One region of the Lacticaseibacillus paracasei subsp. paracasei genome, then DNA from elsewhere that is predicted to be linked to it. Evidence: predicted binding sites of a transcription regulator. Region 1 holds the regulator's gene; the other holds the start of a gene.
What was found. The regulator NrdR, encoded in region 1, represses ribonucleotide reductase genes. The targets are predictions, from matches to a motif close to ACACNATATATNGTGT.

Region 1 (6,416 bases):
CGACCATTGATCGGCGCGGCAAGTATCTTTTGATGCGCCTCAGCAATGGTGAAACGATCATCAGCCATCTGCGTATGGAAGGGCGTTACTATGTTGTCAAAGATGCAAACACACCTTTTGACAAGCACGATCACGTTACGTTCACTTTTCAGGATGGCAGTCAGTTGCGCTATCGGGATCTGCGAAAGTTCGGGCGGATGCGGCTGATCAAAACCGGGCAGGAGGATCAGGTCACAGCACTTGCTAAACTTGGGCCGGAACCAACCCCAAGCACCTTTGACGAAGCGGACTTTGCCCAGCGTTTGAAACGTCATCATAAACCGATTAAGTCGGTTTTACTCGATCAAACCGTGGTCGCTGGTGTGGGCAATATTTACGCTGATGAGGTACTTTGGTTAAGTCGGCTCAATCCGCTGCAGCCAGCTGATACCTTGAAATCTAAAGAAATCAAAACACTGCATGACGCGATTATCCAAGAATTAAATGCAGCCATTGCGGCAGGTGGCACCAGCGCGCATACGTATGTTGATGCAGAAGGCAATCGCGGTTCTTTTCAAAATGCCTTGCACGTCTATGATCGGGAAGGTACCCCGTGCGATCGCTGCGGCACGACGATTGTCAAAATTAAGGTTGGTCAGCGCGGAACCCATTACTGCCCACACTGTCAGCCATTACATCAAAGGAGGCGGCCAGCGTGACTTATCTCTTGGGGTTAACCGGTGGCATTGCATCGGGGAAATCGACGGTGAGCCGCACTTTCAAAGCCGCTGGGTTTCCGGTGGTGGATGCTGATGTCATTGCCCGCCAGATTGTCGAGCCTGGGCAGCCTGTTCTTGCGCGCATTGCTCAAGCTTTCGGTCCTGAAGTGCTGCGCGCGGATGGCAGCCTAGATCGCGCCAAGCTGGCCGAGATTGTTTTTTCCCAGCCAGGCAGAATGGCAGCCTTGAATCAGATCAATCGGCCTTATTTGCGCGAGGCCATCAGTCAGGCACTTGCACAGGCAAAAGCCGGTGGGGCCGCCATCGTTGTCGGCGACATTCCTTTGTTGTATGAGGCCGATTATGCCGATGACTTTGATGGTGTTGCGGTTGTGAGCGTTGATCCCAATATCCAACTATCGCGTTTAATGGCACGAGACGGGCTCTCACAGGCTGACGCGGAGGCCCGAATTCAATCGCAAATGCCGTTAGCGCAAAAGGCAGCATTGGCAGATTTTGTGATTGATAATAATGGGACTCAAGAGGCAACCATTGCCCAAGCCAATGCCTTGATCCACCGGCTGCAACGGCTATCATAAGCGGCTTACGCGTGCTATAATAAGCTATCAAACTTTGATTAAGAGGGTGGAGTCTTGCAATGTCCCCATTGCCATCATAATAGTTCGCGAGTTGTCGATTCCCGACCAACAGACGGTGGCCGTGCGATTCGCCGCCGTCGCGAATGCGAAAATTGCGGGTTTCGGTTTACAACCTTTGAACGGGTTGAACAAACCCCGCTGTTAGTGATCAAAAAGAATGGTACACGTGAAGAATTTAATCGTGAGAAGATCCTAAAAGGACTTATTCGGGCTGCTGAAAAACGGCCGGTTACCATGGAACAAATGCAAAGTATTGTCGATTCTGTCGAAAATCAGTTGCGTGCGATTGGTGAAAACGAAGTCTCCAGTCAGGCGATCGGTGAGTTTGTCATGTCTAAACTAGCCGATGTCGATGATGTTGCCTATATCCGTTTTGCCAGCGTTTATCGACAGTTTAAAGATATGTCTGTCTTCATGCAGGAACTGCAGGACATGATGAAGAAAGAAAAGACCAAGAAGTAAAGATCATCGCAGCTGAAAATGGTAAACCGGACCTGAGGCAAATGTCTCAGGTCCGTTGTCTGAAAAGAGGTGAAAGTGCATGCAACGTCCTGATACATTTAGTCCACAGGCAGGGTTTGTGTTAACAAAAGCCGGTCATTTGAGTGATTTTGACGAAAAAGTAGCAATTTCACTCTATCAGCCGCTCATCGGGCCGATTGCGATGGCATTGTATCTGAGCCTGTGGCAGGAAGTTAAAGATCGCGCACTAGTGACTGATCGACGTCTGCAATTATGGCTGCTGGATTTGTTAGATATTGATATTGATCAATTATTCAATGCGCGTGTCAAACTGGAGGCGGTCGGGTTATTGCGCACTTATACGCAAGTCGACTCATTAGGGCGTTACTACGCTTATGAGTTGTATGCACCGGTGGCACCTGATGCCTTTTTCAAGGACGATCTTCTCGGGTTGCTCCTATACGACAAAGTTGGGGAAAAAAGATACGATGAGCTGGTTGGCCAATTTAGCCTCAAACCAGTCCGCAGACCTGAATGGCAGGAGATTACAGCCAGTTTTCTCGATGTGTTTCGGTTTGATCATGATTTGAGCAAGGAACCACCAGCAGTGGTGGCAGCTAAATCAGATATGACGCAAAAAGAAGCCACGCGGCCACGGCTTGGCACAGGCGGCGGCTATGATTGGGCATTAGTCAAAGCGATGCTGGCGAATAGTAATATTCAAGCGGGGCAACTCGCAACGCATCAGGAAGCGTTGTATCAAATCGCCGGTTTTTACGGGATTCAACCGCCGGATTTTGCTCGCTTGATTAGTCGCGCCACAGATGTCATGACCGGCAAGATTAATTTGAGTCAATTGCGGCGCTTAGCTGAACAAGGCTACACCCGAGCACAACCACATGCGCAGCCGACGACCACGACGGCGCCGCCAAAAGTGGCATCAGCTGACGAAGCTTTGTTGCAAAAAGCCAAAAGTATGCCACCGCGCCAATTCTTAACCGCCGCCAAGCAGGCAAAAAATGTCCGAATGTACCCGGCTAACAACGAGTTACGTGCCGTTCAGCAGCTGAGTGAGCGGAATGTGTTCGATGCGCCGACGATCAATATTTTGATTGATTATATTTTACGAACCAATGACAGTATTAATCAGGCATTGCTTGATGCAATTGCTAACAGTTGGCTGAAAGCTAATGTGAACAGTCCCGAGGCTGCTTTGAAACAGATAAGTGACTTTGAAAAACAGAAGGCCAGTGGCCAAAAACGGCGTCAAGGTAGCGCCAAAGGTCCGCGGCAGGAGAAGTTGCCAGATTGGGCACAAGAAGGTTACCAGCCTGAAAAGAAAAAGGTGAGCGATGCTGACCGCGAGAAACTAGCAGCCCAATTGGCGAAACTGCGTGAACTCGGTGATAAAGGAGGCGCGAACTGATGGAAGATATGCGGAAACGAATTGCCATGTTGATGGATTCTCGACAGTGGCGGGATCGTTATTTCAAGATGGTCAAAGAAGCCTTGCAGGACCCTGAAGTTCAGGCTTTTCTAAAACAACATACCGGCGAACTCGCCGATGATGCGATTGATCGCGGAACCGCGAAGATCTACGAATTTGTCAGCGAACGAAACAAAATTGCTCGTGGCGAATTACCATTGGCACCGGGTTATAAGCCGACCCTAGTGGCAGCTAACGGTTTGATTGACGTCGCTTATGAACCAACAGATGCCAAAATTGCGGCCGATGAGGAGGCTAAACAGGCTTCCTTAGTCACATCGGTTAACATGCCCAAGGACATTCGTGGGGCAAGCTTAACCAATTACGATCCGACTGATGAGCGGATGGATGCTTTGTTGGCGGCTAATCAATTCGTTCTCGCCGTTGTTGCCGATCCTAAGGCTTTTCATCAAGGACTATATTTGAGTGGTCCATTTGGAGTCGGCAAAACATATTTGCTTGGCGCGATCGCCAATGATCTTGCCGAAAAAGGCGGGATTGCCAGTACCTTGATTCATGTCCCAACATTTGTGGTTGAAATGAAAAATGCCATCGGGAACAACACCGTCTTGCCAAAGATTGATCGCATCAAACGCGCGCAAGTTCTGATTCTTGATGATATCGGTGCTGAAAGCATTAGCCCATGGGTTCGCGACGATGTTCTTGGCATCATTTTGCAGTATCGCATGCAGGAAAAAATGCCGACCTTGTTTAGCTCGAATAAAAGCATGGAAGATTTAACTGCCTCACTTGCCGGCACAGATCGCGGAAATTCAGAGATGCTCAAAGCCAAGCGCATCATGGAACGGATTCATTTTTTAGCTAAAGAAGTGCAGGTCGGCGGTGAAAATCGGCGCAATCCATTGGCAGATTGACGCTCAAAGTAGCGCTATTCAGTTGTAAACCGTTGGCGGATGATGTTATTTCCAGAATTAATTGTAGCCGTGCGGACGGAGCTAGTTCACGCTGTGGCTGAAACGCGCTCTCTGGCGCAGAAATCTGCACATAAGGACCTCAAGCCTAAATGGCCAAAGCCCCGCCATTGAGGCTTGAGGTCCTTATGTTCCGGTTCCTAAACGCGCCAGAGAGCGCTCTTTTTCAGAAAACCTCTTGCACCTGACTGCGCAATGTGTTTCAATGAAGCTATCGAAGACGGAAGCAACAAAGGATCATCCAATAGAGAGCGAGACCATGGCTGAAAGTCTTGCAAGATCTGATCCGAACCACTTCTCGAGATTGCCGCAAGGCCCTGTTACGCAGGTTACGCGTCAATTAAGTGGCCAACAGCCGGTGCTGTTGGCAAACTGGGTGGAACCGCGATCACTGATCGTCCCTGATATCTCTTAAGAGATGTCAGGGATTTTTTGGTTTCTTCGAAAAAACAATAAAGGAGTCTTACTCATGGCATTAGATATTACATTTCCTGATGGTAACGTCAAACAGTTTCCTGATGGCACCACAGTTAAGGCAATCACCGAGGGTATTAGTAATAGCTTGGCAAAGAAGGCTGTCGCTGGCAAGTTAGATGGCGATTTGATCGCTTATGACGAACCGATTGCGCATTCTGGTCAATTGCAAATTATGACCAAGGATGATGCAGAAGGTTTGACCGTTTTGCGGCAAACAGCAGCGTTTGTGCTGGCCGCTGCTTTGAAAGACTTATACCCGGATATTCATTTTGGTCAGGGTCAAGCAACGGAAGACGGTTTTTACTACGATACCGATCGTGCTGACGGTCAGGTGAGTGTTGATGATTTGCCAACCGTTCAAAAGAAAATGGAAGCGATTATCAAGGAAAACGCGGCACTTGAACCAGTTGTGTTGAGTCGCGCCGAAGCTTTCCAAGCCTTCAAAAATGATCCATTCAAGAAGCAGTTGGTTGAAGCTGCTGGCGATCCGATCAAAGGCTATAAGTTAGGCGACTTCGTTGATTTTGAAGAAAAAGTGTTGCTCCCAAGTCTCAAGGACTTGAAGCATCTGAAGCTGCTGTCAGTGGCTGGTGCTTACTGGCAAGGCAAGAGCAGCAACCCGATGCTGCAACGGATCTACGGCACGGCATATTGGAGCGAAAAGGGTCTGGAAGATGATGCCAAACGACGCCAAGAAGCTGCTGAACATGACCATCGGGTGATCGGCCGTGATTTGGATCTATTCTTCGTTGATCCTAAGGTTGGTGCAGGCTTGCCGTACTGGATGCCAAATGGTGCCACGATTCGTCGTGTTATCGAACGCTATATCATTGACAAGGAAATTGCTGATGGGTATGAACACGTCTACACACCTGTTTTAGCTAACTTGGATCTCTATAAGACGTCTGGTCATTGGGATCACTATCGCGAAGACATGTTCCCGCCAATGGACATGGGTGACGGCGAAATGTTGGAATTGCGGCCAATGAACTGCCCAAGCCATATTCAGATTTATAACCATCACATTCGCTCTTATCGTGAATTACCGTTGCGGATCGCAGAACTCGGCATGATGCACCGTTATGAAAAGTCAGGTGCCCTGTCCGGCCTGCAACGTGTCCGTGAAATGACGCTGAACGATGGTCATACTTTTGTTGCTTTAGACCAAGTTCAAGAAGAATTCAAAAAGATTCTGCGCTTGATCATGGATGTCTACGAAGACTTCAATATCACCGATTACAGTTTCCGGCTTTCATATCGTGACCCTAAGAACACCGAAAAATACTTCGATGATGACGAAATGTGGACCCGTAGCCAAAGCATGTTAAAAGGTGCCATGGACGACTTGAAACTGGATTATTACGAAGCCGAAGGTGAAGCTGCCTTCTATGGTCCAAAGTTGGATATCCAAACGAAGACCGCACTTGGCAATGACGAAACCATGTCAACCATTCAACTGGACTTTATGCTTCCGGAACGGTTTAATCTAACCTACGTCGGTAAAGACGGTGAAGAGCATCGGCCAGTCATGATTCACCGCGGGATTGTCGGCACGATGGAACGGTTCATTGCCTATCTGACGGAAATCTACAAGGGTGCCTTCCCAACTTGGCTAGCACCGACACAAGCTGTTTTGATTCCAGTCAACAATGATCTGCATCTGGATTACGTCAATCGCATTAAGAAACAAATGTTAGTCGCC
Region 2 (6,416 bases), 630 kb from region 1:
GAAGTATGCCGATGCTATTTTTATTACGAAAGATAAAAAGGTTTATGTCAGCTCAGGGTTGAAGGACAAGTTTAAGCTTTTGAAGGATTCAGGCTATACACTTGCGACGTTAAAAAAATAAGGGGGGGTAGTTTATGCCGTTGTCGGTATTTTTTGAGCTCGTTGAAATTCGCACGAAACTTGCGAGTATCTTGCCGTTTGCGATTGGCACTTTATTTGCGGTGACGTATTTTCACACTTTTAATGCCGTGAATACGATCCTGTTTTTTATGGCGATGCTGCTTTTTGACATGATGACCACTGCACTTAACAATTTGATGGATTATCGTAAGGCTAAAGATGCACATTATCAAACAACCACCAATGTCATTGGCCGGGCAAATTTAGCGCCCAAGCTGGTAGAAAAAATGATTATCGGTATGCTGATTGTCGCCTCATTGATCGGCTTGGTGCTGGTTTGGCGGACAGATTGGCTACTATTATTGATGGGCATGGCCTGTTTTGCCATTGGCATTTTGTATACATGGGGACCGTTACCGTTGTCACGGCTGCCGCTTGGTGAAATCTTCTCTGGTATCGTTATGGGACTGGGCATTCCAGTGATTGCCACGTATGTCAATATTGCACCGGGTCGATTGCTGGCACTGGATCTTGGGTGGCCGAATGTTGTCTTGCGCGGTGACTTTATTGCCATCATTGCATTAGGGCTGGCTTGCGTGACGCCTATGGCAACCATTGCTAATATTATGTTAGCCAATAACATGTCGGATCTTGATGAGGACCAGCGTAATCACCGGCACACTTTGCCGATGTATTTGGGTAGCTGGTGGTCGCCACGCGTGTATGCGCTGCTGGCGTATGTTGGATTTTTAGCCATTATTTTTGGCGTCATTTTTGGTGCATTGCCAGCTTGGACGTTGGTGATAGAACTTGCTTGGCCGCTTGTGATCAAAAATGTCCACCGATTCATTCGTGACCCCAGCAAACAGCGTACTTTTCATACTGCGGTCATCAATCTCGTTATTGAAAATGGTTTACTGGTCTTGGGCTTGGGAATGGGGGCGATCCTATGAGCGAACCATATCATCGGTTAACTTGGCCACTTTTTCTGGAATTTATTCGATTACCCGCTAAGGCGGCTAGCATGTTGCCATTTGTGCTGGGCATTAGCTATGCAGGCTGGGCATTTCAGCAATTTTCATGGGTCAATAGCCTGATCTATGGGCTTGCGCAGTTAGCGATTGCCTTGTTTGTGACTGGTTTTAACAATGTTCAGGATTATTTTAAAGCCAAAGATCAAAGCTATCAGCAACGGCAAAATATTATTGGCCGTGAGCACCTGTCACCGTGGGGGATGCTCGCCTTGACCATCGTGATTTTGCTGGTGAGTGTCATATTAGGCATCATTTTGGTCATGCGCACCAACCTTAGTCTGCTCGTGATCGGCGCGATTGGTGTTGGTGTGGCTATTCTGTATACATTTGGCCCGGTCCCTTTGTCCCGTCTGCCCCTAGGTGAGTTGTTAGCCGGTTTTGTGGAAGGTTATGGTACTTTCATCATTGCTGTGCTGATCAACATGCCCGCCCCAAGTCCGCTTAATTTGATGTTGGGACGGCGCACCTTCACCTTTTCATTTGATCTAGGCTGGCTCCTGCAACTTTTACTCGCGGCTTTGCCAGTTATCATTCTAAATGCCGCCGTGATGTTTGCTGACAACATTGCCGACATGGATCAAGATATCAAAAATCAGCGCTTCACCTTGCCATACTTCCTAGGCCGCAAACGCGCCTTGCAATGGTACCGCCTCATCCCGTTCATCACTTTCGCTGCGCTGATTCTAGGTGTCCTAACCCGCGCGTTACCATTTTGGAGCCTGTTAGTGCTAGCAACTTGGCCGCTAGTACGAAATAATACTCGCCGTTACACAAGCAAGCCAAGTAAAGATAAAACCTTTATTTTCACGATTCAATCATTATTAACTGTTGGTGGTACGTTGTTGCTGACGCTGTGGTTGGGTATTCTTTTTTGACTTCTCATGGATTATTGATTGCTTTGCCTTGGCACGGCAAGAAAACTTTTCGCCTAGGATCTTCCTACGATTATTCGGGATTGAATGAAGCCCAAGTCCTACGAAGAAATTATGGCTCACCCTCACTGCTTGCCATCTCCCCATAATCTTGGTAAGATATTGGACGTGACTGGAGGGAACATGATGACAGCTAAGAAAGTAGCACTTGCTTGCTCGGTTTGTGGGCAACGGAATTATTTTGTTCCCGAAAACCCAAAACGAACAGAACGATTAACCTTAAAAAAATTTTGTAAACACTGTGGCCGGGTAACGGTCCATCAAGAGACAAAGTAAACATGGAAGGAGCAGAATGATGAAATTTATCAAAAGTGTTTTCGCAGAAATGAAAGCCGTCACTTGGCCGACTGCTCGGCAAACGCGGCGTGATACCTTCACCGTCATCATGACTTCCATTATCTTTGCCATTTATTTTGCGGCAGTTGATTGGGTCATTAACATGATCTTTCAGGCTTTCCTATACTGATGCCTGACAAACCGCCAATTTTTTGGTATACTCTTGTCAGTGCAAAAACCGCCTTCGATGACGGTTTTTTATTTTGACTCAAAACACTTAAAGGAGACGCATTATGGCTGAAACAGTTACATCGGCAGAAAAACGCTGGTACGTGTTGCATACTTATTCCGGTTACGAGAATAAGGTGAAGACCAACCTTGAACAGCGGACGAGCAGTATGAACATGGACGATTATATTTTCCGTGTGGTTGTGCCTGAAGAAGAAGAACATGAACAAAAGAATGGTAAAGAGAAGATCGAAATGAAAAAGACCTTCCCTGGTTACGTGTTGGTTGAAATGGTGATGACTGATCAATCATGGTTCGTTGTTCGTAACACACCGGGTGTGACCGGCTTTGTCGGTTCTCACGGCGCTGGCTCTAAGCCTGCACCACTATTGCCTGAAGAAGTTGCCAATGTTTTGCATTCTATGGGTATGAGTACCCGCCACAATGACGTTGAATTCGATGTTGGCGAACCAGTGACGATTATTGATGGTGCCTTCACCGGTATGCACGGTAAAGTCACGGCAGTTGATAAGGAAAAGATGAAGTTGAAAGTTGTCACCGAAATGTTCGACCGCGAAGTTACCGCGGAACTGGATTTCGATCAAGTCGACAAGCTGTAGGCTTAGCTCATGAGCGGCTGGTTCTGGATCGTTGCGGCCATTGGTCTTGTCGTGGTTGTAGGCGGTCTGGCAGATTATTTGTTGCTGGCACGGCCGGGGTATCAACCGGTTCCGCTGGTGATGGATCCGGTACCTACTTTGTTTATTCCTGGGCACCTTGGCACACGCTATTCGTTTGGGCATATGCTCTGGCGGCTCCAGCGCCGTTATGGACTCAGCAAAGATGTTGTAGCGATTGTTGCGCCAGATGGCAAGGTGCATTTGCGTGGGCAGCTGAACCTAAATCATCATGCAGCAGTCCAAGTGTTGTTCACAGATAAGGCGGTGCGTCCAGCAGCTCAGTTGCATGGCTTGGAAAAGGTGATCACAGCGTTGCAAACGCAACAGGCGTTTGCAGAGGTGAACATTGTCGGCCATTCGATGGGTGGTGTCACAGCTGTCCTATATCTTTTGAGCAAGCCGACAGTGCCTGTCGCCAATCTAGTCACGATTGCTGCGCCGATGAATGATTTAGAGGTGGCGCAACGATCACCAATCTTAAATTGGCGGTTGACCCGCACCGGGCCGGAACATGCTGCACCGATTTATCAACAGTTTCAAAAGACAATTGGTAATTTACCGGCAAATCTGCGGTGGCTGAATATCGCTGGTGATTTACTAATTGGCGGCCGCCATGATGGTGAAGTGGCGATCAATAGCAGTTTTGCAATTCGCTATTTGGTCAAAGACCGCATCAAAGATTATACCGAGGTCGTGATCCGCGGCCCGCGGGCTGCACACAGCCTGTTGCATGAAAATCGGCTTGTCGATCACGACATTGTTGAATATTTATGGCAGCGGCAGCGTGATTTTTAGTGCTGCTGGTCACGTCACAAAAGTGGGAGGAAACTAAATGGCACAAATCTATGTCGCCGCACCATTCTTTGATGCGGCTCAAACAAAGCGACTTGATCAAGTCTTGGCAGCATTGCAGGTCAACAAGTCGGTGACCGGTGTTTTCTCACCCCGCGATGATACTAATAAAGCTAAATTGGAAGAAAACTCACCAGGCTGGCAGCGTCAGGTCTTTGGTGAAGACATTCAAGGCTTGCATCAGGCGACAACCATGGTGGCTATTCTAGATTATGTTGGCGATACACCTGATCCTGGCACGGCTTTTGAAATCGGGTACGCCTATGCGCATCATATGCCGATCGTCGCCGTTCAAGTTGGCAAGATGCCAATGAACCTGATGTTAGCTGGCTCGATCACTTGTTTCGTTCAAGAAATTGCCGAGCTCAAGACACTAGATTTAGCACATGTGCTGGTTCGACCATATGTTGGTCCGGTTTTCTAACTTGAACACATAGGAATCGTCGGAGACGTTTTTGCTCTGACGATTTTTTAATTTGCTCAGGATTTTTGGAAAAGGCGAACGCACTGGCGGCCACCAGTTACCGTCATCTAACTAGTTGTTATTGTTAAATCTATATCTTGATATAAGATCCATGAGGATATACCATATCTTGTATACGGGAGGTACGGATATGCAAGTTATGACGAAACCAATCACCTTGGCACCAGCTTTTATTGCCGAGGTTAAAAAAGAAATAAAACCACATTGGGGTGAACTTGGCTGGGTCACTTATAAACGTACTTATGCTCGGTGGCTGCCAGATGCTCAACGCACTGAAAACTGGGACGAAACCGTCAAGCGCGTGGTTGAAGGTAACATTAACCTTGATCCGCGCCTACATACAGCGAATCCTGATCCCAAGGTCGTTGAAACATTGCAAAAAGAAGCACGGAATCTTTTTAAACTGATTTATGGTTTGGCGGGCACACCTTCAGGCCGTAATTTATGGATTTCCGGAACAGATTATCAAAAGCGCAATGGCGATGCCTTGAACAATTGCTGGTTCATCGCCATTCGCCCGCAACCTTATGGCCAATCACACATTGTGCCTGAAGATTATCCCGTCTCGCAGCCGGCTGTGTCGATGCCATACTCCTTTATGTTTGATGAACTGATGAAGGGCGGCGGCGTTGGGTTTTCGGTGACAAAGGATAATATTGCAAAGCTGCCACCTGTTGCGACCAAGCTTGAGTTGACGGTTGTGATTGGCCGCAATAGCGCGAGTTATGCTGATTCTTTGAAAATGGGTGCGGTTGACCGTGACGAGTGGGAAAAAGCACATGCCGGTGAACAGGCTGATCATTGTGCCTTGCCAGATACGCGAGAAGGTTGGGTGTTGGCCAACGCGAAAGTGATCGACCATCATTTTGCCGCGACTAATCCAAGCGGTCAGACAAAACTGGTTTTAGATATCACCAACATTCGGCCAAAGGGTGCACGAATTCACGGTTTTGGCGGTACTGCCTCTGGACCGATGCCATTGATTGAGATGTTATTGGATATCAACAAGTTGCTCAATGCTCGCGTTGGCCAACACTTGACGGCGGTGGATGCGACTGATATTGGTAATTTGATCGGTAAAACAGTCGTTGCTGGCAATGTTCGGCGCTCCGCTGAAATGTCACTCGGCTCAGCAGACGATGACGATTTTATCACGATGAAGCAGGATCAAAAGCAGCTTTATCATCATCGTTGGGCGTCGAACAATAGTGTTGCGATCAATACACAATTCGATGCTTACTCGCCGATTGCCCACGCCATTGCCAAAAATGGCGAACCCGGGATTGTGAATCTTGAACTGTCACGGCGGTTTGGTCGGATTGCTGATGGCGAAAATGCGGAAAATGATCCTGATGTTGAGGGTACCAACCCTTGCGGTGAAATTTCCTTGGCCAATGGAGAACCTTGCAATCTGTTTGAAGTCTTTCCAGTTGTTGCAGTTGAGCAAGGATGGAAGCTGAAACAGGCCTTCACATTGGCAGCACGATTCGCCAAGCGGGTGACCTTTAGTCATTATGACTGGCAGGTTTCGCGTGATATCATCAAGAAGAATCGGCGTATCGGTGTTTCCATGTCTGGTATTCAAGACTGGTTCCTGAATGACTTTGGCCGGCGGGTTGTGAGCGGGTTTGAGTCAGTCGTTGATCCGCAAACTGGCAAAATGGTCCAGAAACCGATTTACGATCCGGAAATTAAACAAGCCGTTGATGGTTTGTATCACACTGTGGTCGATGCCGATCAGGCTTACTCAGATGCTTTGGGCTGCGAACCGTCGCGAAAACATACAACGGTTAAACCTTCAGGGACTGTG

Region 2: nrdJ (ribonucleoside-triphosphate reductase, adenosylcobalamin-dependent) is a predicted target of NrdR. The motif match lies at 4,706-4,721, and genes of this name have one in related genera.

What each region holds. Positions count from the first base shown of each region.
Region 1 covers NZ_AP012541.1:1,705,544-1,711,959, reverse strand. The annotation lists gene mutM (DNA-formamidopyrimidine glycosylase) at 1-698, shown strand, start outside; gene coaE (dephospho-CoA kinase) at 695-1,297, shown strand; gene nrdR (transcriptional regulator NrdR) at 1,352-1,819, shown strand; gene LBPC_RS08405 (replication initiation and membrane attachment family protein) at 1,899-3,245, shown strand; gene dnaI (primosomal protein DnaI) at 3,245-4,180, shown strand; gene thrS (threonine--tRNA ligase) at 4,707-6,416, shown strand, end outside.
Region 2 covers NZ_AP012541.1:2,338,876-2,345,291, reverse strand. The annotation lists gene LBPC_RS11485 (FAD:protein FMN transferase) at 1-121, shown strand, start outside; gene LBPC_RS11480 (1,4-dihydroxy-2-naphthoate polyprenyltransferase) at 135-1,073, shown strand; gene LBPC_RS11475 (UbiA family prenyltransferase) at 1,070-2,029, shown strand; gene rpmG (50S ribosomal protein L33) at 2,213-2,362, shown strand; gene secE (preprotein translocase subunit SecE) at 2,382-2,552, shown strand; gene nusG (transcription termination/antitermination protein NusG) at 2,656-3,210, shown strand; gene LBPC_RS11460 (alpha/beta fold hydrolase) at 3,220-4,065, shown strand; gene LBPC_RS11455 (nucleoside 2-deoxyribosyltransferase) at 4,103-4,546, shown strand; gene nrdJ (ribonucleoside-triphosphate reductase, adenosylcobalamin-dependent) at 4,737-6,416, shown strand, end outside.